Regions from separate parts of the Massilia sp. H6 genome, predicted to be linked through region 3. Evidence: predicted binding sites of a transcription regulator. Region 3 holds the regulator's gene; each other region holds the start of a gene.
What was found. The regulator LexA, encoded in region 3, represses DNA repair genes until DNA is damaged. The targets are predictions, from matches to a motif close to ACTGTATNNNNATACAGT.
Positions count from the first base shown of each region.

Region 1: a site for LexA is predicted at 7,234-7,251, ahead of imuA (translesion DNA synthesis-associated protein ImuA). Genes of this name have one in related genera too.
Region 2: a site for LexA is predicted at 2,250-2,267, ahead of dinB (DNA polymerase IV). Genes of this name have one in related genera too.

Region 1 covers NZ_CP103371.1:3,306,377-3,316,339, forward strand. The annotation lists gene NRS07_RS14835 (Hsp20 family protein) at 170-628, opposite strand; gene NRS07_RS14840 (metallophosphoesterase) at 896-2,035, shown strand; gene NRS07_RS14845 (EAL domain-containing protein) at 2,052-4,499, opposite strand; gene arfB (alternative ribosome rescue aminoacyl-tRNA hydrolase ArfB) at 4,618-5,016, shown strand; gene NRS07_RS14855 (DNA polymerase Y family protein) at 5,077-6,564, opposite strand; gene imuA (translesion DNA synthesis-associated protein ImuA) at 6,494-7,216, opposite strand; gene NRS07_RS14865 (putative Na+/H+ antiporter) at 7,436-8,674, shown strand; gene NRS07_RS14870 (DUF86 domain-containing protein) at 8,691-9,107, shown strand; gene NRS07_RS14875 (endonuclease/exonuclease/phosphatase family protein) at 9,133-9,963, opposite strand, start outside.
Region 2 covers NZ_CP103371.1:40,224-50,186, reverse strand. The annotation lists gene NRS07_RS00210 (S8 family serine peptidase) at 332-2,116, shown strand; gene dinB (DNA polymerase IV) at 2,289-3,395, shown strand; gene NRS07_RS00200 (recombination-associated protein RdgC) at 3,471-4,367, shown strand; gene NRS07_RS00195 (asparaginase) at 4,388-4,873, opposite strand; gene NRS07_RS00190 (L-asparaginase) at 5,020-5,775, shown strand; gene NRS07_RS00185 (D-2-hydroxyacid dehydrogenase family protein) at 5,815-6,807, opposite strand; gene NRS07_RS00180 (phosphoenolpyruvate carboxykinase (GTP)) at 7,143-9,005, shown strand; gene NRS07_RS00175 (lipid-binding SYLF domain-containing protein) at 9,158-9,963, shown strand, end outside.
Region 3 covers NZ_CP103371.1:3,204,589-3,214,551, reverse strand. The annotation lists gene trpA (tryptophan synthase subunit alpha) at 1-61, shown strand, start outside; gene accD (acetyl-CoA carboxylase, carboxyltransferase subunit beta) at 637-1,509, shown strand; gene folC (bifunctional tetrahydrofolate synthase/dihydrofolate synthase) at 1,606-2,904, shown strand; gene NRS07_RS14450 (SPOR domain-containing protein) at 2,916-3,839, shown strand; gene NRS07_RS14445 (CvpA family protein) at 3,856-4,344, shown strand; gene purF (amidophosphoribosyltransferase) at 4,407-5,927, shown strand; gene NRS07_RS14435 (cystathionine gamma-synthase family protein) at 5,938-7,173, shown strand; gene NRS07_RS14430 (hypothetical protein) at 7,167-7,337, opposite strand; gene NRS07_RS14425 (sel1 repeat family protein) at 7,371-7,982, shown strand; gene lexA (transcriptional repressor LexA) at 8,089-8,721, opposite strand; gene rpsF (30S ribosomal protein S6) at 8,989-9,399, shown strand; gene priB (primosomal replication protein N) at 9,462-9,752, shown strand; gene rpsR (30S ribosomal protein S18) at 9,799-9,963, shown strand, end outside.

The DNA.
Region 1 (9,963 bases), 100 kb from region 3:
TGCTCCTGATGAAAATGGTTGATCGACGTTCGGTCTATCGATGGCGGTATCTTCCCAAAGCTGGCTTAGACCCTGCTTAAGTTGGCAGCCTGAACGCTTAGGAAGGTCTTAACGCAGCGTCAAAAAGGGCGCCCCGCGGGACGCCCTCTTTTACACGACTACCTGCAGCTTAGGCTGCGTCGCGCTGTTCCAGCGTTTGCACCCTGGAGACGGCGCCGCTGGCATCCGCGATGTTGATCTTGCGCGGCTTGAACGCTTCCGGCACTTCGCGCACCAGTTCGATGGTCAGCATGCCGTTGTCGAACGAGGCGGCGGTGACCTTGACGTGGTTCGCCAGCTGGAAACGCTGTTCGAAATCGCGCGCCGCGATGCCGCGGTGCAGGAAGGTACGCTGGGTCTCGTCCTTCTGCTTGCGGCCGGTGACGTGCAGGGTGTCGCGCTCGGTCACGATGTCCACTTCGTCGCGGGTAAAGCCGGCCAGCGCCATCACGATGCGGTATTCGTCTTCGCTCACCAGTTCGATGTTGTAGGGCGGGTAGCTTGGCTCGCCACGCTGCTCGAGCAGGTTGGCCAGGCGATCGAAACCGATGGCGGAACGGTACAGGGGAGTCAGGTCGAAAGTACGCATGATATCTATCCTTTTTCAGTTAAGCGATAAGTTGCCGGACCTCATCGTGAGCATCCGGTGACTCCAATCTAGTGCCATGCGATTCGGTTTCAAGCCATGGAAAATATGGTTTTTTAAATAATTTTGCAAATTTTATTTAGCATGGTGCCATCCATCTTTTTATCCCGATCGATTGCAATACCGTTGCCTGCGGCGCGCCCGCACCCATGCGCACGCAGCGCCCGGGTTTACGCTACCGTGGCGGCCCCATCCAAGATTCTGCATTCCATGTTCTCGATCGTCCTCAACATCATCGGCACGCTGCTGCACCTGTACGTCGCGGCGCGCCTGGCAACGCTTCCGGCCATCGGCAGCCGTATTGCGCCGCGCGCCTGGTGGAGCGGCGTGTTGTTCATCTGGCTGGTGTATATCGCCGGCGTACACATTGGCGACGAGGCACTCGACTGGCGCTGGTGGCCGGGGCAGTTCGCGCTGACCTGGCTGGGCATCGTGGTCGTGATGGCGCTGCCACTGCTGGCCGTCGACATCGTTACCGGCTTTGGTGCCTGGTGGCGCGCCGCCGTGCCGGCGCTGCGCGGTGGCGCGGCGCTGGCCGGCCTGCTGCTGGCGGCATTCGCCCTGTTCCAGGGCATGCGCGCGCCGGTCGTGGTCGAACACGAGGTGGTGCTGAGAAACCTGCCCGGGGCGCTCGACGGCACCGTCATCGTGGCGCTGAGCGACATCCACCTGGGCGCGCAGCGCCGCTCGCAATGGCTGGGACAGCGGGTACAGCAAATCAATGCCCTGCAACCGGCGGCAGTGCTGATGCTGGGCGACCTGGTCGAGAACGATCCGGTGCGCGACGCGCGGCTGGCCCCCACCCTGCGCGCGCTGGAAGCGCCGCTGGGCGTCTGGGCGGTGACGGGCAACCACGAATTCTATGGCGATGTGGATGCCACCGTGCGCGAGTTCCAGGAAGGCGGCGTGCGCTGGCTGCGCGACCGCCAGGTAGAGCTAGCCCCGGGCCTGATGCTGGCGGGGATCGACGATATCGGCGCTGCCATGCGCCGCGGCGACAAGCTCACCACCGGCCTGGCGCGCACGCTTGCTGTGCCGGCCGCGGCCGTGGCTGGCACAGGCACTGGCACCCGTGCCGCGACCATCCTGATGGCGCATATTCCGGCCACCGGGGTCGTCGACGCGGCCGGCGCCCTCGGGGTGGACCTGATGCTGTCGGGGCACACGCACGGCGGCCAGATCTGGCCCTTCAGCTATGCGGTGCAGCGCCGCTTTCCCAGGTTTGTCGGTGCCCACGACATCGGCGGCATGATCCTGTACGTCACGCGCGGCGCAGGCAGCTGGGGCCCGCGCATGCGTTTGTGGCAGCCGGGCGAGATCATCAAGCTGACCTTGCGCGCGCCATCCTGAGGCGGCGCGCCAGGGGTCAGTACTGCATCCTGGCGCCGCTGCATACCATCCGCTGCAGCCTTTCCTGCGACAGCGCCGGGCTGAAATAAAAGCCCTGCATCTGGTCGCAATCGTGCTCGCGCAAGAAGCTGAGCTGCTCGCGCGTCTCGACGCCTTCGGCGATGACCTTCATCTTGAGGTTGTGTCCGAGTGCGATGATGGCGCGCGTGATCACGGCATGCCCGTCGACCAGGCCGTTACCCAGGAAGGAGCGGTCGATCTTGATGAAATCGACCGGGAATTTCTGCAGGTGGCTCAGGCTGGAATAACCGGTGCCGAAGTCGTCGATGGACAGGCGCACGCCAAGCGCCTTGAGCTGGGCCAGCGCTTCCATGGCGTCGGCCGGCTGGTCCATCAGGTGGCTCTCGGTGACCTCGAGTTCGAGGCTGCCGGGATGGACGCCCTGGCGCGCCAGGGTGCGTGCCAGGCGCTCGGCAAAGTCGCGCTGGCGCAGCTGGCGTGCGGACAGGTTGACCGAGATGACGAAGTCGTCGATGCCGAGCGCGCCGAGTGTCTTGAGCGCGGCGCAGGCCTCGTCGATCACCCATTCGCCCATCGGGACGATCAGGCCGGTTTCCTCGGCCACCGGGATGAAGCGGTCGGGCAGGATCAGGCCCTGGGTCGGGTGCTGCCAGCGCACCAGCGCTTCGGCCCCGACCACCCTGCCGGACTTGATGTCCACCTTGGGCTGGTAGCCCAGCACCAGCTCGCGCTCGCGGATGGCGCGGCCCAGGCTCGCTTCGAGCATCAGGTGTTCGTGCACGATCTGGTTCAGGCGCTCGGAATAGAACTGGAAGTTGTTCTTGCCCAGCGTCTTGGCGTGGTACATCGCGGCATCGGCGGCGCGCATGACCTTTTCGGCGCTGTCGCCGTCGTCGGGAAACACGCTCACGCCAATGCTGGTTCCGGGGATGATGTGCTGCCGCTCCCAGGCGATCGGCGCGTTGACGCTGCGCCGCACCCGCTCGACCAGATCGGCGATGTCGTCCAGGCTGGCCTGGTTGGTAATGACCAGCACGAATTCGTCGCCGCCCACGCGCGCGACCGTGTCTTCGTCGCGCATGTTCTCGCGCAGCCGGCCAGCCACTTCGCGCAGCACATGGTCGCCCGCGTCGTGGCCGAAGTTGTCGTTGATGTGCTTGAAATTATCCAGGTCGAGGAAAGCCAGGGCGCCGCGCGCCGCGTTCCCGACCGCGAACTCGACCGCGGACTTGAGGCGCTCCTGCAGCAGCGTGCGATTGGCCAGCCCGGTGAGCGGATCGTGGTGAGCCATGTGGTGCAGGCGGCGTTCGTAGTGGCGCGCCTCGGTAATGTCGTTGATCACGCCGACGAAGTGGGTGACTTCGCCGTCGAGGTTTGCCACCGGGTCGATGCGCAGGTCGTTCCAGAAAATCTCGCCGTTCTTGCGCTGGTTGCGCAGCACTGCGCGCACGCTTTCCTTGCGCTCGAGCGCGGCGCTGATGCGCATGTGTTCGTGCTCGTCGCAATGCTCGATGCGCATGAAGCGCGGATCGAGGCCCTTGATCTCGGCCAGCTTGTAGCCGGTGATTTCCTCGAAGGCGGGGTTGACGTATTCGATGCGGTGCCCGCCCCCTTCGCAGTGGGTGATGACGATGGCATTGATGCTCGAATAGATGGCCCGTTCGCGCACCCGCAGTCCATGCTCGGCCTGCCTGCGGGCGGAGATGTCGAGGCCGGTGCCGACGATGCAGGGCAGATTACCCAGGTTGGTGCGGGCGCAATGAAACAGAAAGGCGGTGCGCTTGCCGTTCTTGCCGACCACCTCGGCTTCGTGCGAGGACCAGCCATCTTCGAAGGCCCGGAGTATCTTTTCCACGATCATGGGACGGTCGCGCTCGTCGAAGAAAGCCTGGACGTCGCTGGTAGGCATGTCCTGGCTTGCCATTTCGAGCGCTTCCTCGAGCTGGTGATTCCACAGCAGCAGGTGGCCACTGCGGTCGATCACGTAGAACACGCAGGGCAGGTCTTCGATCAGGTCGGCAACCGGGAGGTCCTGGATCAGCGCATAGCGTGGCGGAGCCTGGCCGGCACGGGGGATCACGATCACGCTGAAGGTGCCGCTCTGGCCGGGGCCGAACGACTGCTCGGCCACCAGCACGCGCACCGCCAGCCGGCGGCCGTCGGCGCATTTCAGGCAGGCCGCGGCCTCGATCTCGGCGCGCTGGGCGATCGATGGCGCCGGGCCGGGCGGGTCGTCGAATTCGATGATCGAATCGAGCGTGCCGCCATGGATGTCGGCGAGGCCATAGCCAGCAAGTTTCTCGCAAGCTTTGTTCCAGCTCGTTAGCTTGCCCGACGCATCGACCACGAACACTGCCAGGGGCATGGGTGAAAGATTCACGGTGTCGCCTTCTTGCGGCGCGGGCGCTTCCGCAGCGGAAGCGTCGGCCGGCAAAGCGATCATACCGCATGTCGTAAATACATGTTTTGCAGATCCTGCGGTGCGCGCCGCCCATGGCCCCGGCCGCTCACTTAGAATGCAGCATGGCCGCAGCGGCGGCCCAACCAGCCAGGGAAGCAAGATGGGAGCGGTGATCGATCCGGCGCAAGTGCAGTTCAGCGCGATCCGGGCGCAGGGGCCCGGCGGCCAGAACGTCAACAAGGTGTCGTGCGCGGTGCATGCGCGCTTCGATATCGCGGCCTCGTCGCTGCCGGACTACGTCAAGGCGCGCCTGCTGGAAATGCGCGACGGACGCATCACCCGCGACGGCGTACTGGTGCTCAAGGCGCAGGCGTCGCGCAGCCTCGAGCAGAACAAGGACGACGCCCTGCAGCGCCTGCAGGCGCTGGTCGACCAGGCCGCGCTGGTCGAGACCGTGCGCCGCCCTACCCGGCCGACGCGCGGCTCGCAGCGCCGCCGGCTCGACGGCAAGACGCGCAGCGGGCAGGTCAAGGCCTTGCGTGGCAAGGTGACCGAGTAAGGCCGGGCAGCGTACCAACAACACCATGTGCGAGACCGCGCCAGCTGGCCGAGTTGCCGGCTAGCCGAACAGCCCATGCAAATACCAGCGCGGCTCGGCATCGTCGCCGGCGCCGACCATGCGCTCGCGATAGATCCAGTACAGCGCATGATCTTGCCCCTCGGCGATGAAATAGTCGCGCGCCTGGGTGTCGCTCCACCAGCCGGCCTCGATGCGTTCCGGGGTCGAGGCGACCTTCAGCGGCGAGCCATAAAAGGGCCGGTGGTTGCGCATCAGCAGTGCGATCGGCTTGGCCAGCAGCCAGCTCGGGCGCGGCAGGCTGTGCACATCTGGCGGCAGCCGCGCCGCGCGCTCGGCGGCGCGCACCTTCTGCTGCACCGGCACCCATTCGTTGGCCACTTCGGGCCGGTAGTCGGCCTGCGGCAGCGCCTGCAAGACATTGTCGGCCCCCAGCCGCGCCACCAACAGTTCGAGCATGCGCATCCGGTCTTCTTCGCTGCCGCCTGGTTCGGGAAACAGCGACTCGGTAGGCGGCGCCATCGGCTGTAGCTGCTGCGCTTGGAGCACCAGCCCGATCACCGGCGCCGGCAGCTCCAGCTTGGCCAGCCGCTCGCGCAGCAGGCGCACCAGGTGCTCGTCGCGCCAGACCGGTTCGGCCAGGACGATCTCGAGCGGGGTCGGCGGCATGGCCACCCGGCCGCGCTCGTGCTCGATCAGCAGCGTGATGCGTTCCACCGCAAGCTGGTGCGCGCACAGCCAGCCGACCAGCTGCAGCACCAGGTGGTGCGCGCCGGCCAGCAGCAGGTCGGCCTGTTCGATGCGGTCGAACAGTTCCAGCCGGGCCCGGAAACTCTCGGGCGGCACGATCCATTCGAACAGCTCCGGTCCCATGCCGTAGGCTGCATCGAGGGTATCGAGCAGCGCACGGCCGCAGCGCCGCTGCAGGCCGGGCCGCGGCAGGCAGCGCAACTGGCCCAGCCGCTCGCAGCCGATGCCCTCGAACCAGGCCAGGTAAGACCGGGCCGGCGGCAACAAGGCCACCGGCAGGCGGTCGAGGCGGCGGCCGAGCGAGTCCATTTTTACCGTACGGCCGCCCTTGCCACCGCGGCGTGCCAGCAGCCAGGCCGCCCGCGCCGTCGGCGCGCAGCTGACCGAGGCGGTGAAGCCGAGCGTGCGCAGGCTGGCCCGGACCCGGGCGCACAGCGCGCGGATACCGCCGAACAGGCGCAGGCTGGCGCCGATGTCCATCAGCAGCGTCGCTTCGTCGTCTTGCGCGACCTGCGGCGTGTACTGCAGCATGGCCAGCGCGACCGCGTTCAGCGCCTCGGCTTCGCGCGCGGGACTGCGCTCGAGCAGGCGGGCCTCGGGCAGGAGCATGAGCACGCCTCCGCGCCGCATGCCGGGCTGGACGCCCGCCGCCCGCGCCGCCGGCGACAGCGCCAGCACACGTTCTTGCTCGAGGACGACGCTACCCGGGTCATTGCACCAGTTGGGGCTGAAGACTTCGAGCGCCAACTGGGGCAGGGACAGGCCGATCCACAAACGCATGTCGTTGCAGTAAGGAAGGAGTAAGGGGCAGGAACAGCGGCGCGTCGCGCTGCGGTCCCCGGCGTTTGACGAAGCCGATGTTCATGCCGCCGGCCGCCGGGCGCAGCGCCAGGCGCAAGGGCGCGGGCGAAGCGTCTTGCGCCGCGGCCAGCGGGCGGAGCATAAAAAACAGGGTTTCGCCGCTTTGCGCCGCCATGTGCAGGCGGCGCAGGCTTTCGCCGCGTGCGTGGCCGGCCCAGAACAGCAGCGCGCCGCAACTGCCGCTGCGTAGCACCTGTTCGGCCGCCCACAGCGCGTCGGCGCCCCGGTTACTGCGCAGCCACAGCAGTTGCGACGGCGGCAGGCCGAGCGCGGCCAGCGCCAGGGCTTGCGGTGCATGGGGCGGTTGCAGCAGGACGATGCGGCGCTCGGCGCAGGCTTGCAGGGCCGGACGCAGCAGGCGCATTTCGCCAATGCCGGGCTGCTGTTGCAATAGTTCGACCAGCATGCCGACCGGCCAGCCGCCGCCAGGCAGCTGGGAAGAAAGTGCCGCGTGTCCGGTGTCGACACAGCGCGTGCCAGCCTGCGCCAGTTGCGATGCGCGCCACAGCGAAGGATGCAAGGCCTCTGGCGCAATCGGGACGGATGAGCCCGGGATAGGTGAGCAGTTCATGATGTTCTAGCAAAAATACTGTATAAACGTACAGTACTCTGGTGGTGCGGATTTGGCAAGCCGTATTCATGTTCACCACACCAATCCCGGCATCGGTATTGACATGGATTCAAGCCGCAGTCGCGCTTGGCGCGGCCGCGAAACATGAAATAATGGGGCTTCTTCTCTGTGCATCCAGATAATGAACATCCCATTTTCCGCACCCCACGGAGCCCTCCCGTGACCACGCTCGAGCTCGTCGGCGCCGTGCTGTTCGCGATCGCCCTAATCCATACCTTTTCCACCAAGTTGTTTCACTCGCTGGCGCGGCGCCACCCGCGCCATGCCGGCCTGTTCCACCTGCTGGGCGAAGTCGAGGTGGTATTCGGCTTCTGGGCCTTCGTGCTGATACTGGCCATGGCCCTGGTTGCCGGTGGCGAAGCCGCCATTAACTATGCCCAAACGCGCCACTACACCGAGCCGCTGTTCGTCTTCGTGGTGATGGTGATCGCCGCATCCAGGCCGGTACTCGATGCCGTGCGCGACCTGCTGGCCTTCCTGGCCCGGCTGGCGCCGGTGCGTGCCGAAGTGGCGCTGTGCTGGCTTGGCCTGGCGCTGGTGCCCCTGGGCGGCTCCCTGATCACGGAACCGGCCGCGATGACCCTGGCCGCCCTCATGCTGGCGCCGCAGGCGTTTCGCCCTGGTATTCCCAACACACTCAAGTACGGCGCGCTCGGGGTCCTGTTCGTGAACATCTCGATCGGCGGCACGCTCACTTCGTATGCGGCGCCGCCGGTGCTGATGGTGGCATCGGCCTGGGGCTGGGACAGCGCCTTCATGGCCAGCACCTTCGGCTGGCGCGCCGCACTGGCGGTGCTCATCAACGCAACCGTCATGACCATGCTGCTGCGCCCTCACCTGACGCCGCACGATACCGTCGCCGACGTGCAGATGCCCGTGCTGGTCTCCTTGGTCCACCTGTCGCTGCTCGCGGGCGTCGTGCTACTGGCGCACTATCCGGTGCTGTTCATCGGCCTGTTCCTGCTGTTTCTCGGCTATACCCAGGCCTACCCCAAGCACCAGTCGCCGCTGATCCTGAAAGAAGGCCTGCTGGTGGGATTTTTCTTGGCCGGACTAGTGGTCCTGGGCGGCATGCAGCAGTGGTGGCTGCAACCGCTGGTCTCGAGCCTGGAGCCGACCGCCCTGTTCTTTGGCGCGCTGGCCCTGACGGCAATCACCGATAATGCAGCCCTGACCTATCTCGGCTCGCTGATCGACGGGCTGTCCGACCACGCGAAATACATGCTGGTGGCCGGCGCGGTGGGTGGCGGTGGACTGACCATCATTGCCAATGCGCCCAACCCGGCCGGCGCCGCCCTGCTGCGCGACGGCTTTCGCGACGGCTCGATCGGCATGGGCGGCCTGTTCCTGGGAGCGCTGGCCCCGACCTGCGTGGCGGCGGCCATGTTCCTGATCTAGCCCGACGGAGGACAACATGGACGACGACATCCTGCTCGCCAAGGCCGGCATCATCGAACGCTGCTGCCGGCGCGCGCGCGACGAATACGACAAGGACCCAGCCACCTTCGCCGACGACCCGACGCGCCAGGATGCCGCCACGCTCAACGTGATCCGCGCCTGGGAAGCCGCCATTGAGATGGGCGACTACGTGATCGGCAACGCCGGTCTCGGCCAGCCGCGCGACGAGCGCGACGTCATTACCCTATTGGCCGAACACGGCTGGATCGAGGCCGCGCTGGCCGAAAACCTCAAGCGCAGCGGCGAATTCTGCCGCGCCGAATGGGATTACCAGGCCGCGCCACTACCGGCGCTGGTCACCATCATCAAGCGCGGGCTGGACGATTTCACCGGCTATGCGCAGGCATTGGTAGCGGGCGCCGCCACGGTGTAGCTGCCGGCAAGGGAAGTGAGCGTGTTCAGGACTGGGGCTCGTGCACATCATCCACCTCGGCATCTTCGGCCGCGATCTTTTCCTCGGCCAGGGCGTGGTCTTGCGCGTCCGCCGCCAAGCCTTCCTGTTCGGCGCCACGCGCCGCGTCGTAGGTCAGTTCGACCAGCATCGGAAAATGATCAGAACCGAAAGCCGGCAGCCGCTTGATGAAGGACAGCGTGAAGTGCTCGCTGTGGAACAGGTGGTCGAGCGGCCAGCGCGCAAACCAGTATTCGGCATGGAAGGTATTGAACATGCCGCGCCCGATGCGCGGGTCGAGCAGGCCGCTGATCTTGCGGAACAGCCGCGTGGTGGTCGACCACGCCACGTCGTTGAGGTCGCCCGCGACAATCACCGGGGTGTCGAGCCCGGCTTCGCCCACGCTCTTGGCCACCACCAGCAGTTCGGCGTCGCGCTGGGTGGATTCCTCGTGCTCGGTCGGGCTGGGCGGCGTCGGATGCAAGAAGTGCATCCGCACTTTTTTTCCAGTTGGCAAAATTACCAGCGTGTGGATCGACGGAATGTCGTCCTCGACCAGGAATTGCAGGGCGCTGTCTTCCAGCGGCAGGCGCGAATACACGTGCATCCCGTATAAATTCTCGAGCGGGCATTTAATGGTATGCGGATAGTCTTTTTCCAGCACATCCAGCTTTTCCTGCCACCATGTGTTGGTTTCGAGAGTCACGAAGATATCGGGCTGGTGTTCGCGAATCATCGCAATCAAGCCATCGGCGTTGCGGTTCGGCATCAGGACATTCGAGGTCAGGATCCGGAACTGGCGCTGCGTCTCGGCCCTGACTGCCGCCTTGACCTCACG
Region 2 (9,963 bases), 1.1 Mb from region 3:
GGAAATCATGATGAAAAAGGGCCGCGCAAATGCGCGGCCCTTTTTCTATGGGAAACATATTTTCAAAATTGTCAACGAATTAGTGCCATATTTTATTTGCCATTTCGGATCTTTTGCCGAAGAAAGAATTTTTCATCAGCATTATTTTGCCGGAGTGTTGTTTATCCGCTGAAATTGTATCGAATTGTCACGCACGACCTCTTCCTTTCGCGATACGCTGGTTTTCGCCGCGTTCAGACGGCACCGGTTATTTGCAAGACGCCGGTTATACCAACGACACGGGCGAGGTTCATTTCGCTTGACGGAAAACTATACAAAAAAAGGAAGAAACATGAAGCAATCGCATTCGATTCATCCTGCAATGTTGAAGATCTGTGCCGCAGTTTCGCTCGCCTTCGCCGCCTCCATGGCTGGTGCGGCCGAGCAGAAGTTCATCCTCGAGACTGACCGTATCATCGTGAAGTACAAGGACGCCGTTCCTGACAACAAGGGCCAAGCACGCAAGGCTGCGCTGGGTGCCGACCGCAAGGCCAAGCTCGACCGCGCCGGACAGCAGTTCGGCATGCTGGTCAGCGAAAGCCATGCAATCTCCACCGGCGCCCGCGTGTTCAAGCTCAATGGCCGCAAGGGCCTGAAAGAAGTGCAGGCACTGGCTGCCGAAATGATGGCGCGCGATCCTGCCATCGAATACGCCGAGCCGGACCGCATCATGACGCACATGGCCACGGCGAATGACCCGATGTATTCGCAGCAGTGGCATTACACCGATGCTACCGGCGGCCTGCGCCTGCCGACCGCCTGGGACAAGTCCACCGGCACCGGCGTGGTGGTCGCGGTGATCGACACCGGCTCGCGTCCGCATGCCGACCTGAGCGGCCAGCAGCTGGCCGGCTATGACTTCATCAGCACCGCAGCCATCGGCAACGACGGCAACGGCCGCGACAGCGATCCGACCGATCCCGGCGACTGGGTCGCGGCAGGCGAATGCGGCGTGGGTTCGCCTGCATCGAATTCGAGCTGGCACGGCACCCACGTGGCCGGCACCGTAGCCGCCAAGACCAACAACAGCCTGGGCGTCGCCGGTGTTGCTTACAACGCCAAGCTCGTCCCGGTGCGCGTGCTGGGCAAGTGCGGCGGCTACACGTCGGACATCGCCGATGCAATCACCTGGTCGTCGGGTGGCACCGTCTCGGGCGTGCCGGCCAATGCCAACAAGGCCAAGGTGCTGAACCTGTCGCTGGGCGGTAGCGGTGCCTGCGATACCACCACCCAGACCGCCATCAATGGCGCCCGTTCGCGCGGCTCGGTCGTGGTGGTGGCAGCTGGTAACGACAACATGAACGTCAGCAACGCCAACCCGGCGAACTGCTCCGGCGTCATCGCCGTGGCGGCCACCGGCAAGACCGGCGCACGGGCGTCGTACTCGAACTACGGCACCCTGGTCGACGTCGCAGCCCCAGGCGGCGACGGCAGCTTCAGCGTGCTTTCGACCCTCAACACGGGTACCAGCGCGCCAGGTTCGGATAACTACGCAGGCTACCAGGGCACCTCGATGGCAACCCCGCACGTGGCTGGTGTCGCCGCGCTGATGTTTGCTGCCAAGCCAACCCTGACCGTGGATGACGTCGAGAGCATGCTCAAGTCGACTGCCCGCGCCTTCCCTGGAACCTGTTCGGGTTGCGGCACCGGTATCGTGGACGCTACCGCGGCTGTGGATGCAGCCTTGGGCACCACGCCGCCGCCAGGCCCGACCGTGGCTGAAACCGAGTCGAACAACACCACCGGCACCGCCGACCTGGTTGCTGTCAGCGGCACCACCATGACTGGCGACCTGAGCAGCACGACCGACACCGATTATTTCCGTGTTGACCTGCCTGCTGGCAAGACCCTGAACTCGGTCCTGACGCCGGGCTCGGCGACGATCGACTACGATCTGTACGTGTACAACAGTGCCGGCACGCTGCTGGGCAAGAGCGAGAACGGCGCGGGCGCCGTGGACAGCTACAGCACCACCAACACTGGCACCAGCACCTTTGCCCGTTACGTGCGTGTGGTGTACTACAGCGGTGGCACCGGTTCGGTCAACGGCAAGTACACGCTGAAAATGACCTGGTAATCGTTTCGATCGGCGAACCGGCGCGGCTCCCCTGCGCTGGTTTCATCCGGGAACGCGCGGCTTGCCGCGCGTTTTTTTTCGTGCGCGGTGTTTGGCTGTACTGCGTATTGCGCAAAATCCATTTTCGCTTGATACTGTATGCAATTACAGTAGTTGACCCTGTCGTGTGACCATTTCGCCCCGTAAAATTATCCACTGTGACTGCGACTGCTTCTACGCATCGGTCGAGATGCGCGATGACCCGTCGCTACGCGGACGCCCGCTCGCGGTGGGCGGCCGTGCGGACCAGCGCGGCGTCGTTGCCACCTGCAACTACGAGGCGCGCCGCTTCGGTATCCATTCGGCTATGGCCACGGCCCAGGCCATGAAGCTGTGCCCGGACCTGCTCGTGATTGCCCCGGCCATGGACAAGTACCGCCTGGCCTCGACCCAGATCATGGACATCTATCGCGACTACACCGAGCTGGTCGAGCCGCTCTCGCTCGACGAAGCCTACCTGGACGTGAGCAATGCGACCCGCTGCAAGGGCAGCGCCACCCTGATTGCACAGGAAATCCGGCAGCGCATCGTCGACACCGTCGGCATTACCGCCTCGGCCGGCGTGGCGCCGAACAAGTTCGTCGCCAAGATCGCCAGCGACTGGAACAAGCCCGATGGCCTGTTCCTGGTCCGCCCGGAAGAAGTGGATGCCTTCGTAGCGGCGCTACCGGTAAAGAAACTGCATGGCGTGGGCAAGGTCACGGCCGACAAGATGCACCGGCTGGGTTTGCAGACCTGCGCCGACATGCGCAGCTGGAGCATCGACCGGTTGCAAGAGCATTTCGGCAGCTTCGGCGCCCGTTTATATGACTTGAGCCGCGGTATCGACGTGCGCGAAGTTAACACCTCGCGCGAGCGTAAATCGATCAGTACCGAAGAAACCTACACGCCCGACGTGCCCGACCTGGCCGCCTGCCTGGCGCTGCTGCCGGAGCTGCACCAGCACCTGTTGGGTCGCATCAAGCGCAACAAGGCGGAAAAATTCGTCAACAAGCTGTTCGTGAAGATCAAGTTTTCGGACTTCCAGCAGACCACGGTCGAGTGTGTTGGCTATGCGCCACATATCCCGACTTATGCGCGCCTGATGGAAACCGGCTGGGCCCGCGCCAGCCGTCCGGTGCGCCTGTTGGGCGTTGGCGTGCGCCTGGGCGATACCGAGGTGGTCGAGCAATTGCGGCTGTTCGACGACACCGCGCCAGAGGCCATCGCCCGTATTGTTGACGACGCGTCAACTGCATAATTCTCGTACTCGCTGCCCGCAAGGGCAGCGTAGAATGTCGTTCCCTTGAAATACTGAAACAATCGGATAACAGCCATGTGGTTCAAGAATCTCCAGATATATCGCCTGCCCGCCCCATGGGCATTTACCCCAGAACAGATGGAAGAAGCGCTGCAGTCGCAGGCGTTTGCTCCTGCAAGCAGCAACGAATTGCTGCGCCAGGGCTGGGATTCGCCGCGCGCCAACGGCAAGCTGGTCCACGTCGTCAACAAGCAGATGCTGATGATGCTCGGGTCCGAGAAAAAGTTGCTGCCATCGTCGGTCATCAACCAGGTCGCCAAGGCCAGGGCCGCAGAGATGGAAGAGCAGCAGGGCTTCCCGCCAGGTAAGAAGGCCATGAAGGAACTGAAAGAGCGCGTTGCCGACGAACTGCTGCCGCGCGCGTTTTCAATCCGTAGCAACGTCTGGGTCTGGATCGACCCGGTCAATGGCTGGCTGGTGGTCGATGCGGCCAGCCCATCGAAGGCGGATGACGTCATCAAGCTGTTGCTCAAGGCGGTCGACCGCATGCCGCTGGAGTCGCTGCGCGTGCAGCGCTCGCCGGTGGCAGTGATGACCGGCTGGCTGGAAGCGGACGAAGCGCCGTACGGCTTCACGATCGACCAGGACACCGAACTGCGCGCCACCGGCGAAAGCCGCGCGGCCGTACGCTATGTGAAGCACACGCTGGAACCGGACGATATTCGCCGCCACATCGCCGCCGGCAAGCAGTGCACCCGCCTGGCCATGACCTGGACCGACCGGATCAGCTTTGTGCTGACCGAAGCGCTGGCGATCAAGGGCATCAAGCCGCTCGACGTCATCAAGGAGGGCGAAGCCGCGACCTATAGCGACGATGAGCGCTTCGATAACGACATCATGCTGATGACGGGCGAGCTGGCCAAGATGATGGCAGACGTGGTCGAAGCGCTGGGTGGGGAAGCGAAGGCGTGATCGGTTCCCAGCGCTGTTAACTACAGCTGCTGGAACACGCCTTCGGCGCGGTTCTTGGTAACGTTATCCCACGGGAAGACCTGTCCGTTCATCGCCACATACACACCAGCCGGCAAGACCTGCGCCACGCCGCAGGCGAAGCCGAGATTGAACAGTGCGTCCGAGTTGGCGATCTCGTAGGGGATCATGGCACCGGTCAGCACGATGGTCTGGCCGAGCCCGGCGGCGCCCAGTACCGCGGCGGTGTCGCGCATGGTGTCGGTGCCGTGGATGATGACGATGGCCTGTTCAGGCGCTGCCTGGCATGAAGCCAGAACGCGCTGCCGGTCCGGGTCTTGCATGTCGAGTGAGTCGAGCAGCGGCAGTATGTCGAGCTCGACTGGAACCGTCATGCGTGAGCGGGCAATCACGGCCGGCAAGTGGCTTTCTGCAAAGCCGAGCACGCCATTGAGTTCGTTATAGTGTTTGTCGAAAGTGCCGCCGGTAGCGATGATGCGCAAGGTCATGTTGATTTGTCCACGTACTGAAAAAAGGTGGGTAATGATAGCCGCAAACCGTAGTGGTTCGAAGGGCGGCTGCGCTAGAATCGGTTGGATCGGTTGAGTAGCATCTTCGCTCGCTCTTTCTTTCCACCAGATGTAGAACTGAGTCCATGAAAACCGTTGCACCGGGCACCGTTATCTTCCACCGCCATCGCGGCTATGGCGTGATCACCCACGTCAACCTGCTGACCGGCTGGATTTCCGCGCGTTTCGGTGACGAAGCGCGCACCCTCGACCTGAACCTGTCGACCGACGAAGTGCAGCATGCCGACGGCGAAGCGATCCTGTTCCGCCGCGCCCCGCCTGACCGCATGCCGCATGCGCGCCTGATGGACATGGTGCGCGCGTTGCACGAGGCGGGCTACCAGAAGCTCTACCTGTATTCGTGGCCCAAGCCCTCGGGCCTGCACTGGCGCTGGCATCTGTTTACCGGTCCGCGCAACTGGATGCAGCGCACCTGGCGCGAAGGCTGGTATGGATCGGGGGCGGAGTACAACAATAACCCAGTGATGGGCTGGGGCGACCTGCCTGGCGCCACCACCGACGAGCTGATCCATGCGCTGGCAAAATTCGACCCGCAGGGATTGGCGCAGGCCCTGGGCCGCGACGAAGACCATACGACCTGGTTCGCGCAGGCCTGCGAGGCGCTGCTGCCGGGCTATATGTACAGCCTCAACATCGAACGCCCGCCGGGCGCAGGCTTGATCGACGCGCCGCCGGTGCCCGTGATTCCGGTGCGGGCCGGCTTGCCACCGTATGCCGGGCCGGAAATCGGCTGGCCACCGGGCTGGGCCGGCTTGTGGTCGGGCCGGCATGCGCTGCCGGCGCCGAAAGTCAATCTCACTGGCGAGCCGGCGCTGCGTTAGCTGCACGAACTTAGCGGCACAAACCTAGCGTTGCACAACCTAGCGCCTGCCCACCGCCTCTGGATTGAGCACGTTATCCGGCTGCCCCTGCGCAAACCTCAGCACATTGTCAAACGCCGCCTGGAAATAGATCTCGTAACTGTCCTGCTCCACATACCCCAGGTGCGGCGTAGCCAATACGGTGGGAATGCGCAGCAGAGGCGAGTCGGCACGCAGCGGTTCGCTGGCAAACACGTCGAGCGCCGCATGACCCGGCCGGCCGGCGCGCAGGCTTTGCTCCAGCGCGCCTTCGTCGACCAGTTCCGCCCGACTCGTGTTGACGAACAGTGCATCCGGCTTCATGCGTGCCAGGTCGTCTGCCTTGACGATGCCGCGGGTCGACTCAAGCAGCCGCAGGTGCAGCGTCAACACGTCTGCTTGCGCAAACATGGCCTCGCGCGATGGCGCCGCGTCGTACCCGTCGGCCACGGCCGCTTGACGGCTGGCCTCGCTTCCCCAGACCAGTACCCGCATCCCGAAGGCGCGTGCATAGCCCGCCACGAGCCGCCCGATCTTGCCATAGCCCCAGATCGCAAGCGTACGCCCCCGCAGCGAGCGGCCCAGGCCGTTCAGTACCGGGTTGCTCGAGGCGGTCTGCCACAAGCCATCTTTCAGATTGTTCGCATATGGCACGATCTTGCGGCTGGCCGCCATGATCAGCGCCCAGGTCAGCTCGGACGGCGCCACCGGCGAACCGATTCCTTCGGTGATCACGATGCCGTGCTCGGACGCCGCGGCAACGTCGATATGCCCGCTGACCTTGCCGGTCTGCGAGATTAGTTTCAAGTTGGGCAACCTGGCCAGCAAGGCCGCCGGGAATGCGGTGCGCTCGCGGATCAGCACCAGCGCGTCAAAAGGCGCCAGGCGCACCGCCAATTGACCGACTCCCCGGGTTGGATGGGTGAACACCTTGACTTCGTGGCCGTCGAGAAGGCGAAAGCAAGCCAGAGCGCGCACCGCATCCTGGTAATCGTCGAGAACAGCTATACGCATTGGAGTTTCTTCCGTTTAAGGTTTATCGCGTAGCGAAATAACAGGTTCCAAAAAGATGGGAAATAGCCTACTACATTAGTCGGACATTATTGGCTACTTTTTTGTAGTAACAGCGTCCGAATCGTTGTTTTAGAGGTGTACAATCGGCCAATTAATTGAGGGGATGACACGTTTGTGTTGTCCCAGCAGCAAAGTTCCCGGCTTGCCCAAGAGGCTGCCGACACGACCGCTGTCAGCGCCGCGCTCCCATCGAGCGTCATGCCACCTGGGCACGGCCAGACAGAGAGTCGTCAATCCGGGACGCACAGTATTCTTAATTGGCATCGGAGGTAACTATGAACCAGCCCGTGATGGGCGGCGTCGCCGCTTTGAACGTTCCAGCTTACATCAAACACCAAAAGCTCATCAATTGGGTGGCCGATATTGCCGCCCTGACCAAGCCTGACAGCATCTATTGGTGCGACGGTTCCGAAGAAGAGTACGACCGCTTGTGTGCCCAGATGGTCGATGCCGGCACGATGAAGAAGCTGAACCCGGCAAAACGCCCGAACTCCTATCTGGCCTGGTCTGATCCTACCGATGTCGCCCGCGTCGAAGACCGTACCTATATCTGCGCCGCGACTAAAGAGCAGGCCGGTCCTACGAACAACTGGATGGAACCGGCCGAGATGCGCCGTACCCTCAACGGCCTGTTCGACGGCTGCATGGCTGGCCGCACGCTGTACGTGGTGCCGTTCTCGATGGGCCCGCTGGGGTCGCCAATCGCCCACATCGGGGTCGAGCTGTCCGATTCGCCCTATGTCGCGGTTAACATGCGCATCATGACGCGCATGGGCAAGGCCGTCTACGATGTCCTGGGCCAAGACGGGGAGTTCGTGCCTTGCATCCATTCGGTCGGCATGCCGTTGGGCGCCGGCCAGAAAGACGTGCCGTGGCCGTGCAACCCCACCAAATACATTGTCCATTATCCGGAAACGCGCGAAATTTGGTCGTTCGGCTCCGGCTACGGCGGCAACGCGCTGCTGGGCAAGAAGTGTTTCGCGCTGCGCATTGCATCGAACATGGGCTACCAGGAAGCACAGGCTGGCGGCACTGGCTGGCTGGCCGAGCATATGCTGATCCTGGGCGTCGAATCGCCAAAGGGCGACAAAAAATACGTCGCCGCCGCTTTCCCTTCGGCTTGCGGCAAGACCAATTTCGCCATGCTCATCCCACCCCAGGCCTTCGATGGCTGGAAAGTCACGACCATTGGCGACGACATCGCCTGGATCAAGCCGGGCCCGGATGGTCAGCTGGTGGCGATCAATCCGGAAGCCGGCTACTTCGGCGTGGCCCCGGGCACCAATGACAAGACCAATCCGAACTGCATGGCATCGCTGCGCGAGAATGTTATCTTCACCAACGTGGCGCTGACCGACGACGGCGACGTGTGGTGGGAAGGCATGACCAAAGAGCTGCCTGCGCACCTGATCGACTGGCAGGGCAAGGACTGGACCCCGGCGCTTGGCACCAAGGCCGCTCACCCGAACGCGCGCTTTACCGTGGCCGCCACCCAGAACCCGGTGATCGACCCGGCCTGGGACGACCCGGCTGGCGTGCCGATCTCGGCCTTCATCTTCGGCGGCCGCCGCTCGACCACGGTGCCGCTGGTAACCGAAGCTAACAACTGGGTCGAAGGCGTCTACATGGCCGCGACCATGGGCTCGGAAACCACCGCCGCCGCTGCCGGCCAGATGGGTGTGGTGCGCCGCGACCCGTTCGCGATGCTGCCTTTCATCGGCTACAACATGAGCGACTACTTCCAGCACTGGCTCGACCTTGGCAAGAAAATCGAAGCCAAGGGTGTTGCGCCAAAGATTTTCTGCGTCAACTGGTTCCGCACCGACGAGCAGGGCAGCTTCGTCTGGCCGGGTTATGGCGACAACATGCGCGTGCTCAAGTGGATCCTCGACCGTGCCGACAACAGCGTCCCGGCCGGCAACGCGCACCTGTTCGGCAGCTCGCCGTCGTACGGCGACCTGAACTGGAACGGCATCGACTTCACCGAACAGCAGTTCGAGCAGATCACTTCGATCGACAAGGATGCCTGGACCGAGGAGCTGAAGCTCCATAGCGAGCTCTTCGATAAGCTGGCCTACCGTCTGCCCCAGGAGCTGGTGGATACCAAGGCCAGGCTGGAGCAGCAGCTGGGCGCCTGAGCCAGGCTGACAGCGTGCACAGACAGGGGCGGCGCCGGCGGGCGCCGCCCCTGTTGTTTTTTAAAGCTTTCTTGGAGTCAAGCTGGCGCTTCCCGATCACTTCTACGTTTAGGCTTGATGTTCTTTTACTGTCACCCAAAGGAGCACTAGATATGAACGCTACCATGAAGAAAATCATCGCGACATCGCTGACCGTGCTAATGGCGGGAACAGCCGGGGCTGCGCTGGCCCAGGTGGGACCGGCCAAGGAAGCCGCCACCCCTGGCACCGAGGAGCACCGCGAAAAGCTGCACAACGCAAACGAACACATCAACAAGTCCCTGGAAGTGCTGCGCCAGATGCAGGCAACGCCAGAAATGGCGACGCTGCTGTCGCGCTCGAAAGGCGTGTTCATCGTGCCGGACTACGGCCGTGCGGCCCTGGGCGTGGGCGTGCGTGGCGGCGCCGGCGTCTTGCTCACCCGCATCGGAAACACCTGGAGCAACCCGGCCTTCTATAACATGGGCGGCGTCAGTGTCGGCTTGCAGGCGGGGGCCGAAGCGGGCGCGGTTGCTTTCGTGCTGAACGACCAGAAGGCCTTGAACAGTTTTATGGAGAACAACAAGTTTTCGCTCAACGCCGGCGCCGGCCTGACGCTGGTGGATTGGTCGCGCAAGGGAATGGGCACGGCCGGCTGGGGCAACGTCACGGTCTGGTCTGACACCGAGGGCCTGTTTGCCGGCGTCGACCTGAGCGTGACCGACATCGACTACGACGAAGAGGAAACCGCGGCCTATTACCGGCGCCAGGTTGCCGCGCGCGATGTCTTGACCGGGAAGGTCAAGAATCCTAATGCGGCTGTGTTGAGCAAGTCGCTGGCCAGCATGACCGGTGACAAGGCCGCCGCGAGCATGGGCGCCAGCGGTACCCGCGGCACGACGTCGGACATGACGACCGCCAAGCCGGGCAAGACCCATAC
Region 3 (9,963 bases):
CCAGGCCGTCGCCGCCGTCCGCGCCTTCACCACCACCATCCGCACCGCCCTCGACGCCTGAGCACAGCGACTATTAGGACTATTAGGGTCAGAGTCGAATTATCGGGAAACTCCCGACAATTTCCTGCAATTGAACTCTGACCCTAACTATCACCAGCCTCGTCCCAATTCCAAACAATGAGGGTCAGAGTCGAATTATTGGGAAACTTTTAACAGTTGCTCAATATTTTGACTCTGACCCTGATTGTTTTTTCGCACTCGCTAGGGTGTTGGCAAGCTCAGCTTCCCCCAGCTCCTGGCGCAAGCCCTCAATGCCGCAGCGGCATTTGTTGGCACGGCGTTCGCGGCTGGCAGGTTGGCAGATAATTAGGGTCAGAGTCGAATTATTGGGAAACGTTTGCAAGTTTCCTGCAATTTGACTCTGACCCCAGTTGTTTTGATTTAATGCTGCTATTAGACAATTAGGGTCAGAGTCGAATTGTGGGAAATTTTAGGAAATTGCCCAACAAATCAACTCTGACCCTACGGATGTTTGGGGGATGTCGATATGCTTATTGGTGGCCAGACAGGATTCGACAAGTGGGGCGTGAGCGGCTACACTACGGCCACTTCGAAGAACTGCCGCAAGGAGAAAAGATGAGTTGGCTAGAAAAACTGCTGCCCCCACGGATCCAGCGCTCCGATGCCGCCAACCGCAAAACCATGCCGGAAGGGCTCTGGGTCAAGTGCCCCTCATGCGAAGTGGTGTTGTACCGTGCCGACCTCGAGACGAACCTGCATGTGTGCCCGAAATGCGACCACCACATGCGTATTCGCGCCCGCGAGCGCCTCGATGGCCTGCTCGATGCGGGTGGACGTTATGAAATCGGACAGGAAACCCTGCCGGTCGATACCCTGAAGTTCAAGGACAGCAAGAAATATCCCGACCGCTTGAAGGCGGCCATGGAAGCCACCGGTGAAACCGATGCGCTGATCGTCCAGGGTGGTTCGATCATGAGCTTGCCGGTGGTGGTGGCCTGCTTCGAGTTCGAATTCATGGGTGGATCGATGGGTTCGGTTGTCGGCGAACGTTTCGCCCGAGGCGCCCAGGTGGCGATCGAGCAAAAGGTTCCATTCATCTGCATTACCGCCACCGGTGGCGCGCGCATGCAGGAAGGTCTGCTGTCGCTGCTGCAGATGGCGAAAACCACGTCCATGCTGACCAAGCTGTCGGAAAAGAAGCTGCCTTTCATTAGCGTGCTGACCGACCCGACCATGGGCGGCGTGTCTGCGTCGTTCGCCTTCATGGGTGACGTCGTCATTGCCGAGCCGCGGGCGCTGATCGGCTTTGCCGGCCCGCGCGTGATCGAGAACACGGTCCGTGAAAAGCTGCCGGAAGGCTTCCAGCGCGCCGAGTTCCTGGTCCAGAAGGGTGCCGTCGACATGATCGTCGACCGCCGCAAGATGCGCGAAGAAATCGCGCGCCTGCTGGCCCTGTTGCAGAACCAGGCGGTCGAAGTCATCGCCTGATCCTGTCCTCGCCTGATCCCGCTCGCGGTGCCGATGCCCACGCATCGGCACCGCGCATCCGTTTCCGCGCTTCGCTCGCATACCGACGTCCCATCCATGCCCACACTCCCCACCACCTTGCCCGACTGGCTGGCGCTGCTCGAGTCACGCCATGCCGAAACCCATATCGACATGGGCCTCGACCGCGTGCGCGCCGTCAAGGAGCGCCTGCAGCTGGCCTTTACCTGCCCCGTCATCATGGTGGCTGGCACCAATGGCAAGGGATCGACCTGTGCCATGCTCGAAGCGATGCTGCTGCAATGCGGCTACCGCGTGGGCCTGTATATCAAGCCGCACTTCCTGGACTTTAACGAGCGTGCCCGCATTAACGGCGAGCTGGCCACCGACGCTGCGCTAGTGGCGGCCTTCGATGCGGTCGAAGCCGTGCGCGGCGAAGTGGCGCTGACCTATTTCGAGTTCACCACGCTCGCGATCATGCACCTGATTTCGCAGTCGAATGTCGACGTCGCGATCCTCGAAGTCGGTCTTGGCGGGCGCTTGGACGCGGTCAATGTGATCGACGCCGACGTGGCGATCGTCACCAGCGTCGACATCGACCATACCGACTACCTTGGCGACACGCGCGAAAAAATCGGCTTCGAGAAGGCCGGTATTTTCCGGGCCGGGAAAACGGCGATCTGCAGCGACCCGGTCCCCCCGCAGTCGCTGATCGATCACGCCGAAGCCATCGGCGCCGACCTGTGGCTGCTGGGGCGCGATTTCAACTACCAGGGCGACCAGCAGCAATGGAGCTATGGCGGGCGCGGGCAGCGCCGCAATTCGCTGGCCTATCCGGCCCTGCGTGGCGCCAACCAGCTGCTCAACGCGTCGGCTGCGCTGGCAGCGCTCGAAGTGCTGCGCATGCAGCTGCCTTGCGGCGCACAAGAAGTGCGCGCGGGCCTGGCTCTGGTCGAACTGCCGGGCCGCTTCCAGGTATTGCCGGGGCGCCCGACCCAGGTGCTCGACGTCGCCCACAACGCGCATGCCAGCGCGACTCTCGCGCAGAATCTCGGCAACATGGGCTTTCATCGCTATACCTACGCGGTATTCGGCATCATGCAAGACAAGGACATCGACGCCGTGATCGCCCCGATGGCGCAATACATCGACCATTGGTGCGTGAGCGCGCTGCCGTCGCCCAGGTCGAGCGAACCGGCGCAGCTGGCGGAAAAACTCGCGCGGCTCAAGCCCGCGGGCGCGAAAGAAGACGATTTTTCGGTCGGCGCCTTCGCCAGTGTGGCCGAGGCATATGCGAATGCGGTGAGCCGGGCAGGGGAGAATGATAGAATTGTGGTCTTTGGCTCGTTCTATACGGTCGCCGGCGTGATGGCGGCCCGTAAATCCTCTCTACACTGATACTCAAACGCATGGGCTTGTTCTCGTTCGGCAGCAATAACAAGCAAGACACGGTCCGCGACAGCGGCCATTTCGTCAAGGACGACGATGCCGCCTACGGCGAGCGCGCCCGCGCCAAGCGTGCGACGCACGCCGGCGAAGGAGCGCGCCGCAGCCGCGCGCCCGATCCTGTCCTTCCCGAGAAAAAGCGCGCACGCCGGCGCCTGGTCGGCGCGGTGGCACTGGCGCTCGCGGCAGCGGTCGGCTTGCCGATGCTGCTCGATTCCGAGCCCAAGCCGCTCGGCACCGATATCGCGATCAACATACCGTCCCGGGACAAGGTAGCGCCGCTGCCGGTGCCGGCCGCCGCCAGCGTCGACAACGACGAAGAAATCGTCGACCCGGCCGACGCCGGTTTTGAGGCCGGCCTTGACGCGGGAGCGCCAGCGGCTGCGCAGATCGCGGCCGAACCTGCCGACCCGCCGCCGATGCGCACCATCGACACAGCCGCCGCGCGAGTGCCGGCAGTAGTCAAGCCCGAGCCGAAGCCCGAGCCGAAGCAGCCAACCGTCGCCGAAATCCATCCGAAGGCGGCCGACCTGGAAGCGAAGGCCGCGGCCAGGCCGACGGAAAAATTCATCACATTGCCGCCCAAGGAAGCACCGAAAGCCGTCCGCGACGATGCCGCGCGCGCGATCGCGATCCTCGAGGGGCAGCCAGTGGTCAAGGCCGAAGGCCCGACCCAGAAATACGTGGTGCAGGTCGCCGCGCTCGCGACCGAAGCGAAAGTGACCGAGCTGCAGGGCCGCTTGCGCGCAGCCGGCGTGTCGTCGTTCACCCAGAAATCCGGTGAACTGATCCGTGTGCGGGTGGGGCCCTACACCAAGGAAGAAGGCGAGCAGATCCGGTCCAAGCTGATCGCCATGGGCCTGTCGGGCACGCTGGTGCCGCTCTGATGCAAGGTTGCACGGCGTGACGATTTTCGATTACCTGGTCTTGTTTGTCCTCATTTCGTCGGTCATTATTTCCACTTTGCGCGGCCTGGTGAAGGAGATTCTTTCCTTGCTGGGCTGGGTGGTGGCCTTCGTGGTGGCCAATATGTACGGCGCCAGGCTGGCCCCGCTGCTGCCGGAACTGGTGTCCGGCGAGACAGCGCGCCTGATCGCGGCCTTTGTCATTCTTTTCCTGGGCGTGCGCATACTGATGGGCCTGCTGTCACTGGCGATTGGCGCCGTCATCACCGCCAGCGGCCTGAGCCTGGCGGACCGGGGCCTGGGCGGCCTGTTCGGACTGGCGCGGGGCATTGTGATTGTGCTTGCCGCCGTCATATTGTCTGGGATGACAGCCATCCCGCAACAGGATTTCTGGAGAAATGCGCTGCTTTCGCCGATGGCGGAGACCGGGGCGCGCACGGTCAAGCCGTTCTTGCCCGCCGCGCTGGCACAGCACGTGAAGTATTGAAGTGACCGAATTTTCTTGTATTTATTTTTGTAAAATCAGCAGTCCAGCTTTAGGAGCGCACCATGTGTGGCATCGTCGGCGTCGTCTCGCACAATCCCGTCAACCAGCTCTTGTATGACGCGTTGCTGCTGCTGCAGCACCGCGGCCAGGATGCGGCGGGCATTGCGACCAATCACAGCAGCATGTTCTCGATGTACAAGGCCAATGGCCTGGTCCGCGACGTGTTCCGTACCCGCAATATGCGCTCGCTGCAAGGCAATACCGGTATCGGCCATTGCCGCTACCCCACGGCCGGTTCGTCGAGCGAGGAAGAAGCCCAGCCTTTCTATGTCAATGCACCGTTCGGCATCACGCTGGCGCACAACGGCAACCTGACCAACCAGGCAGTGCTCAAGGAAGAGCTGTTCCGTAACGACCGGCGCCACATCAATACCGATTCCGACTCCGAAGTGCTGCTCAACGTGCTCGCGCACGAAATCCAGGAAGCGGCCGACGGCTTCAACCTCGATACCGATGCCGTCTTCAAGGCGGTCGCCGCGGTGCATCGCCGGGTGCGTGGCGCCTATGCGGTGGTGGCGCAGATTTCTGGCCACGGCATGCTGGCCTTCCGTGACCCGTTCGGGATTCGTCCGCTGTGCATAGGCATGAACGAAACCGACGGCGGAACCGAATATCTGGTGGCCAGCGAGTCGGTGGCGCTGGAAGGCCTGGGCTTTCGCTTCATGCGCGACATCGCGCCGGGCGAGGCGGTCTTCATCGACAACGACGGCAACCTGTCGGAGCGGCAGTGTGCCGAAAATCCGTCGCTCAATCCGTGCGCCTTCGAATACGTCTACCTGGCGCGCCCGGACTCGGTGATCGACGGAGCCTCGGTCTACGCCACCCGCCTGCGCATGGGCGAATACCTGGCCGACAAGGTGCGCGCCGAGATTCCGGACGGCGAAATCGACGTGGTCATGCCGATTCCCGATTCGTCGCGCCCGGCCGCGATCCAGTTGGCGCTCAAGCTTGGTATCGAATACCGCGAAGGATTCATCAAGAACCGCTATATCGGCCGCACCTTCATCATGCCGGGGCAGGGCATGCGCAAGAAGTCGGTGCGCCAGAAGCTCAACGCCATCGTGTCCGAGTTCAAGGACAAGAACGTGCTGCTGGTCGACGACTCGATCGTGCGCGGTACCACCAGCCGTGAAATCGTGCAGATGGCGCGCGAAGCCGGTGCGCGCAAGGTGTTCTTCGCCTCGGCCGCGCCGCCTGTGCTCTACGCGAACGTGTATGGCATCGACATGCCCACCCGCGACGAACTGATCGCGCATGGCCGCACCACCGAAGAAGTGTGCCGCGAGATCACCGCCGACCGCCTGGTGTACCAGGACATCGACGCACTCAAGCGGGCGATTTCCGACGTCAATCCGGCCTTGAAGAACTTCGAGGCTTCGTGCTTCGACGGTGTGTATGTCACCGGCGACGTGACCCCGGAATATCTCGACCGCCTGGAGTCGGCGCGCCACAAGCCGAGCCCGCGGCGCGCAGAGGATGACGTGACCACGCACCTGCACCTGAACGCTTCGCCAGCCGATTGAGGTTGCCCGCATGAGCGATAAGTACGGCTTTACCACCACCATCTTGCACAGCGATCGCCGCAAGGCGATCGAGCAAGGCTCGCTACACAAGCCGGTGCATACTTCGGTCGCCTTCGGCTATACCGATGCGCGCCAGCTGGCCTCGGTCTTCCAGGGCAAGGAGCCGGGCTTTCGTTATGGCCGCCAGGGCAACCCTACCGTCAGCGCGCTCGAGGACAAGATCAGCAAGATGGAAGGCGGCGTCGGTACGCTGTGCTTCGCCACCGGCATGGGCGCGATCGGCGCGCTGTTCCAGGCGCTGCTGCGCAGCGGCGACCATATCGTGTCCTCGTCCTTTCTGTTTGGGAACACCAACAGCCTGTGGCAGACGGTGGCCGGCCAGGGCGTGGACGTGGACTTTGTCGACGCCACCGATGCCGCCAACGTGGAAGCGGTGCTCAGGCCCGAAACGCGCATGGTCTTCGTCGAGACCATTGCCAATCCGCGCACCCAGGTGGCCGACCTGGCCCGAATCGGCCAGCTGTGCCGCGAGCGCGGCATCCTGTATGTGGTCGACAACACCATGACCACGCCCTACCTGTTCCGTCCCAAGGCGGTCGGGGCGGGCCTGGTAGTCAATTCGCTGACCAAGTCGATCGGCGGCCATGGCAACGCGCTGGGTGGCGCGCTGACCGATACCGGTGAGTTCGACTGGAGCAGCTATCCGCATATCGCGCCCAACTTTCGCAAGCAGCCAAGCCAGGCGCAAGGCCTGGCCCAGCTGCGCGCGAAAGCCCTGCGCGACTTCGGCGCGGCGCTGGGGCCGGAGGCAGCCCACCACATCGCCATCGGCGCCGAAACGCTGGCGCTGCGAATGGAGCGCACCAGTAGCAACGCGCTGGCGCTGGCGCGAATGCTGGAAGGCGACGTGCGGGTCGCTGCAGTCCATTATCCCGGGCTGGCTTCGCATGCGCAGCACGGCATCGCGCAAGCGCTGTTTCGTGCTGGCGGCTCGCTGCTCAGTTTCGAGCTGGTCGATGCGATCGACCCTTTCGATTACCTGAACCGCCTGCAACTGGGCATCGCAGCGAGCAACCTGGGCGATACCCGCACCCTGGTGATCCCGGTAGCGCACACGATCTTCTTCGAGATGGGCGCCGAGCGCCGCGCCAGCATGGGCATTGCCGAGTCGCTGATCCGGGTCTCGGTCGGCATCGAGGACACCGACGACCTGTTGAACGATTTTCGCCAGGCGCTCGATCAGTAGAGCGGCGCCGCCGGTTTTTGTTTCAGCGGTTGAGCGGCAAGCCCGAATGCCGCTATGATGGGGATTCGATTCCTCACCCGTAAGCGACCATGAAGACCACGCTGTTCTGCCTTTCCCTCTTTTTCTGCGCCAGTGCTTTCGCCGGCGAACTGGAAGATGCCCATGCTTCGTTCGCCAAAAAGGATTACGCCGCGGCGATGAAGGCATACACAAAGCTGGCCAATGCCGGCAACCCCGAGGCGCAGCAGGCACTGGGCCAGATGTTCTGGTATGGCGAAGCTGGGCAGGTGGACGAGGCCAGGGCCGAAGCGTTGTTCAAGAAATCGGCCGCCAAGGGCAACAAGGTGGCGATCGCTTCGCTCGAACTGATGACGCAGCGCGTCGCGCGCCGCAAGGACATCGATTACTGGATCAAGGGCTACGACGGCGAAGACCTGAAATCAGGTGAACTGCGCTGCGTCGCCCCGCGCATTCCGGCAATGTCCAAGATCAACGCCGACATCGACCGGATCAGCGGTGCCGTTACCAATTGGCAGGAATGCTATAACAGGTTTGTCACCAGCCTGAACGCGGCGGTGCCGCTGACCAAGCGCATTCCGGCCGACATCGCCAAGCTCATGACCAAGGACGAAACCGCGGCATCGACGGTCTACCTGACGCAGCTGCAATCGAACCTGACCGAAGAAGCCAAGGTGAACTCAAAGCTGGTGCTGGCCGATTTCGCGGCATGGCGGGCAGCGACCGAGGCCTATGTGGCGGAGCACAATGCGATGGTCAAGAGTTCTTCGGAAGCGAAGAAGGCTAAGTGACAGGGCAAGTGGCAGGGTAAGTGAGCGGTTCGTGGCGGTCAATCCAGCCCCGGTCTGGACAGGGCCGGGGCCGGGGTTGCGCAGCGCAGCGCAGCTCAGTGCGAGCTCAGTGCCAGCTGCGCATCAAGCCCACCGCCAGCCCCTCGAGCGCGAACTCGTCTTCGGGCCTGACCTGGATCACCTTGAAATCCGGGTTTTCCGGCAGCAGCTCGACCAGGTTGCCAGTCTTGCGGTAGCGCTTGACGGTGACTTCGTCGCCCAGCCTGGCCACCACGATCTGGCCGTTCTTGGCGCTGTCGATCTTCTTGACCGCCAGAAAGTCGCCGTCGCAGATGCCGGCGTCGCGCATCGACCAGCCCTTGACCTTGAGTAAGAAGTCGGGGCGCGCGGAAAACATCGCAGCATCAACGTTATAGGTCGCTTCGACGTGTTCCTGTGCAAGGATCGGCGAACCGGCAGCGACGCGGCCGACCAGCGGCAGCGGCATCATGAGGGCCGCCGGCACCAGCGGCACTGGCTCGACCGAAGCGCCGATCAGGCGGATGCCGCGCGACGTGCCCGGTGAAATTTCGATCGCGCCCTTGCGCGCCAGCGCTTGCAGGTGTTCTTCGGCGGCATTGGCCGAGCGAAAGCCCAACTCTGCCGCGATTTCCGCGCGGGTTGGCGGGAAGCCGGTGTTCTCGATCGCTTCCTTGATCAGGTTAAGGATCTGTTCTTGCCTTGCGGTGAGCTTGAGCATGGGTGTGATAAGGCAATCCGTTATGTGAGTAGACTGTATTTTTGTACAGTATTCCGGTATGCGCAAGGGGAAATACCGCAAAAGTGTAAAAAAATTGTGCAATGCGGTCGTGCAGGGCGCGCCGCGATTGCCCGCTGCATCTTCGCCAGGACAACACCGAGCTTCCCAAGCGGCCTGTTTTCGGGCTATAATGTCCGGCTTTCCCTTCCCACACTCGTCTTGACGCCGAGGTGGGCAATTTGTTTAAACGTCCTTAAGGAGTGTTGCATGCGTCATTATGAAATCGTTTTTATCGTCCACCCGGACCAGAGCGAGCAGGTCCCGGCGATGATCGAGCGTTACAAAGCCACGGTCTCCAGCCGCGGCGGTAACATCCATCGCGTCGAAGACTGGGGCCGTCGTCAGATGGCTTACCAGATCCAGAAGCTGCCAAAAGCCCACTACATCTGCCTGAACATCGAGTGCGACAACGAGACCCTGGTCGAGCTGGAAACCGCATTCAAGTTCAACGATGCCGTCCTGCGTCACCTGACCGTCAAGATGAAGAAAGCTGAAACCGCACCGTCGCCGATGATGAAGTCGGTCCAGCGCGAAGACGCAGCCAAGAGCCACCGCGCTGAAGCCTCGGCACCAGCGGCAGCACCTGCTGCTGCAGCCCCGGCCCCGGCAGCTGCTTAATTGTTGACAGGTCTTTCCAGGCAATCCAAGGACACAGTGAACCAGCGCAGTAAAAGCGCGCAGTGAACGAATTCAGGCTCATCGCGACCATCGCCGAGCGTGACGTACTGCGTTACACCCCGGCCGGTGTCCCCATCGTGGGCGCCATCCTGATGCACAGTTCGCAGCAGGAAGAGGCAAGGGTTGCAAGGCTGGTCGAGTTTGAAGTCCCCGCGCTGGCCGCGGGCGAGGTTTCAGGCAGGTTTGCCAGCGCTGAACTGGGCGCGGCTTACGAGTTCACCGGATTTTTGGCCAGGAAGAACCGCAACAGCAAAGCACTGGTGTTTCACATCATTGATTTCAGTGCCGCATAGGTCAACCGACCGCACGGCAACATTTAGATAGATACAGGAGCCTCACATGGCATTCGGTAAAAAGTTCGACAAAAACAAAGCCAAAGAAAAACTGAAGCGCAAACAGCAAAACCCGCTGTTCAAGCGCAAGAAATTCTGCCGCTTCACGGCTGCAAACGTGGAACAGGTCGACTACAAGGACGTCGACACCCTGAAGGACTTCGTCCAGGAA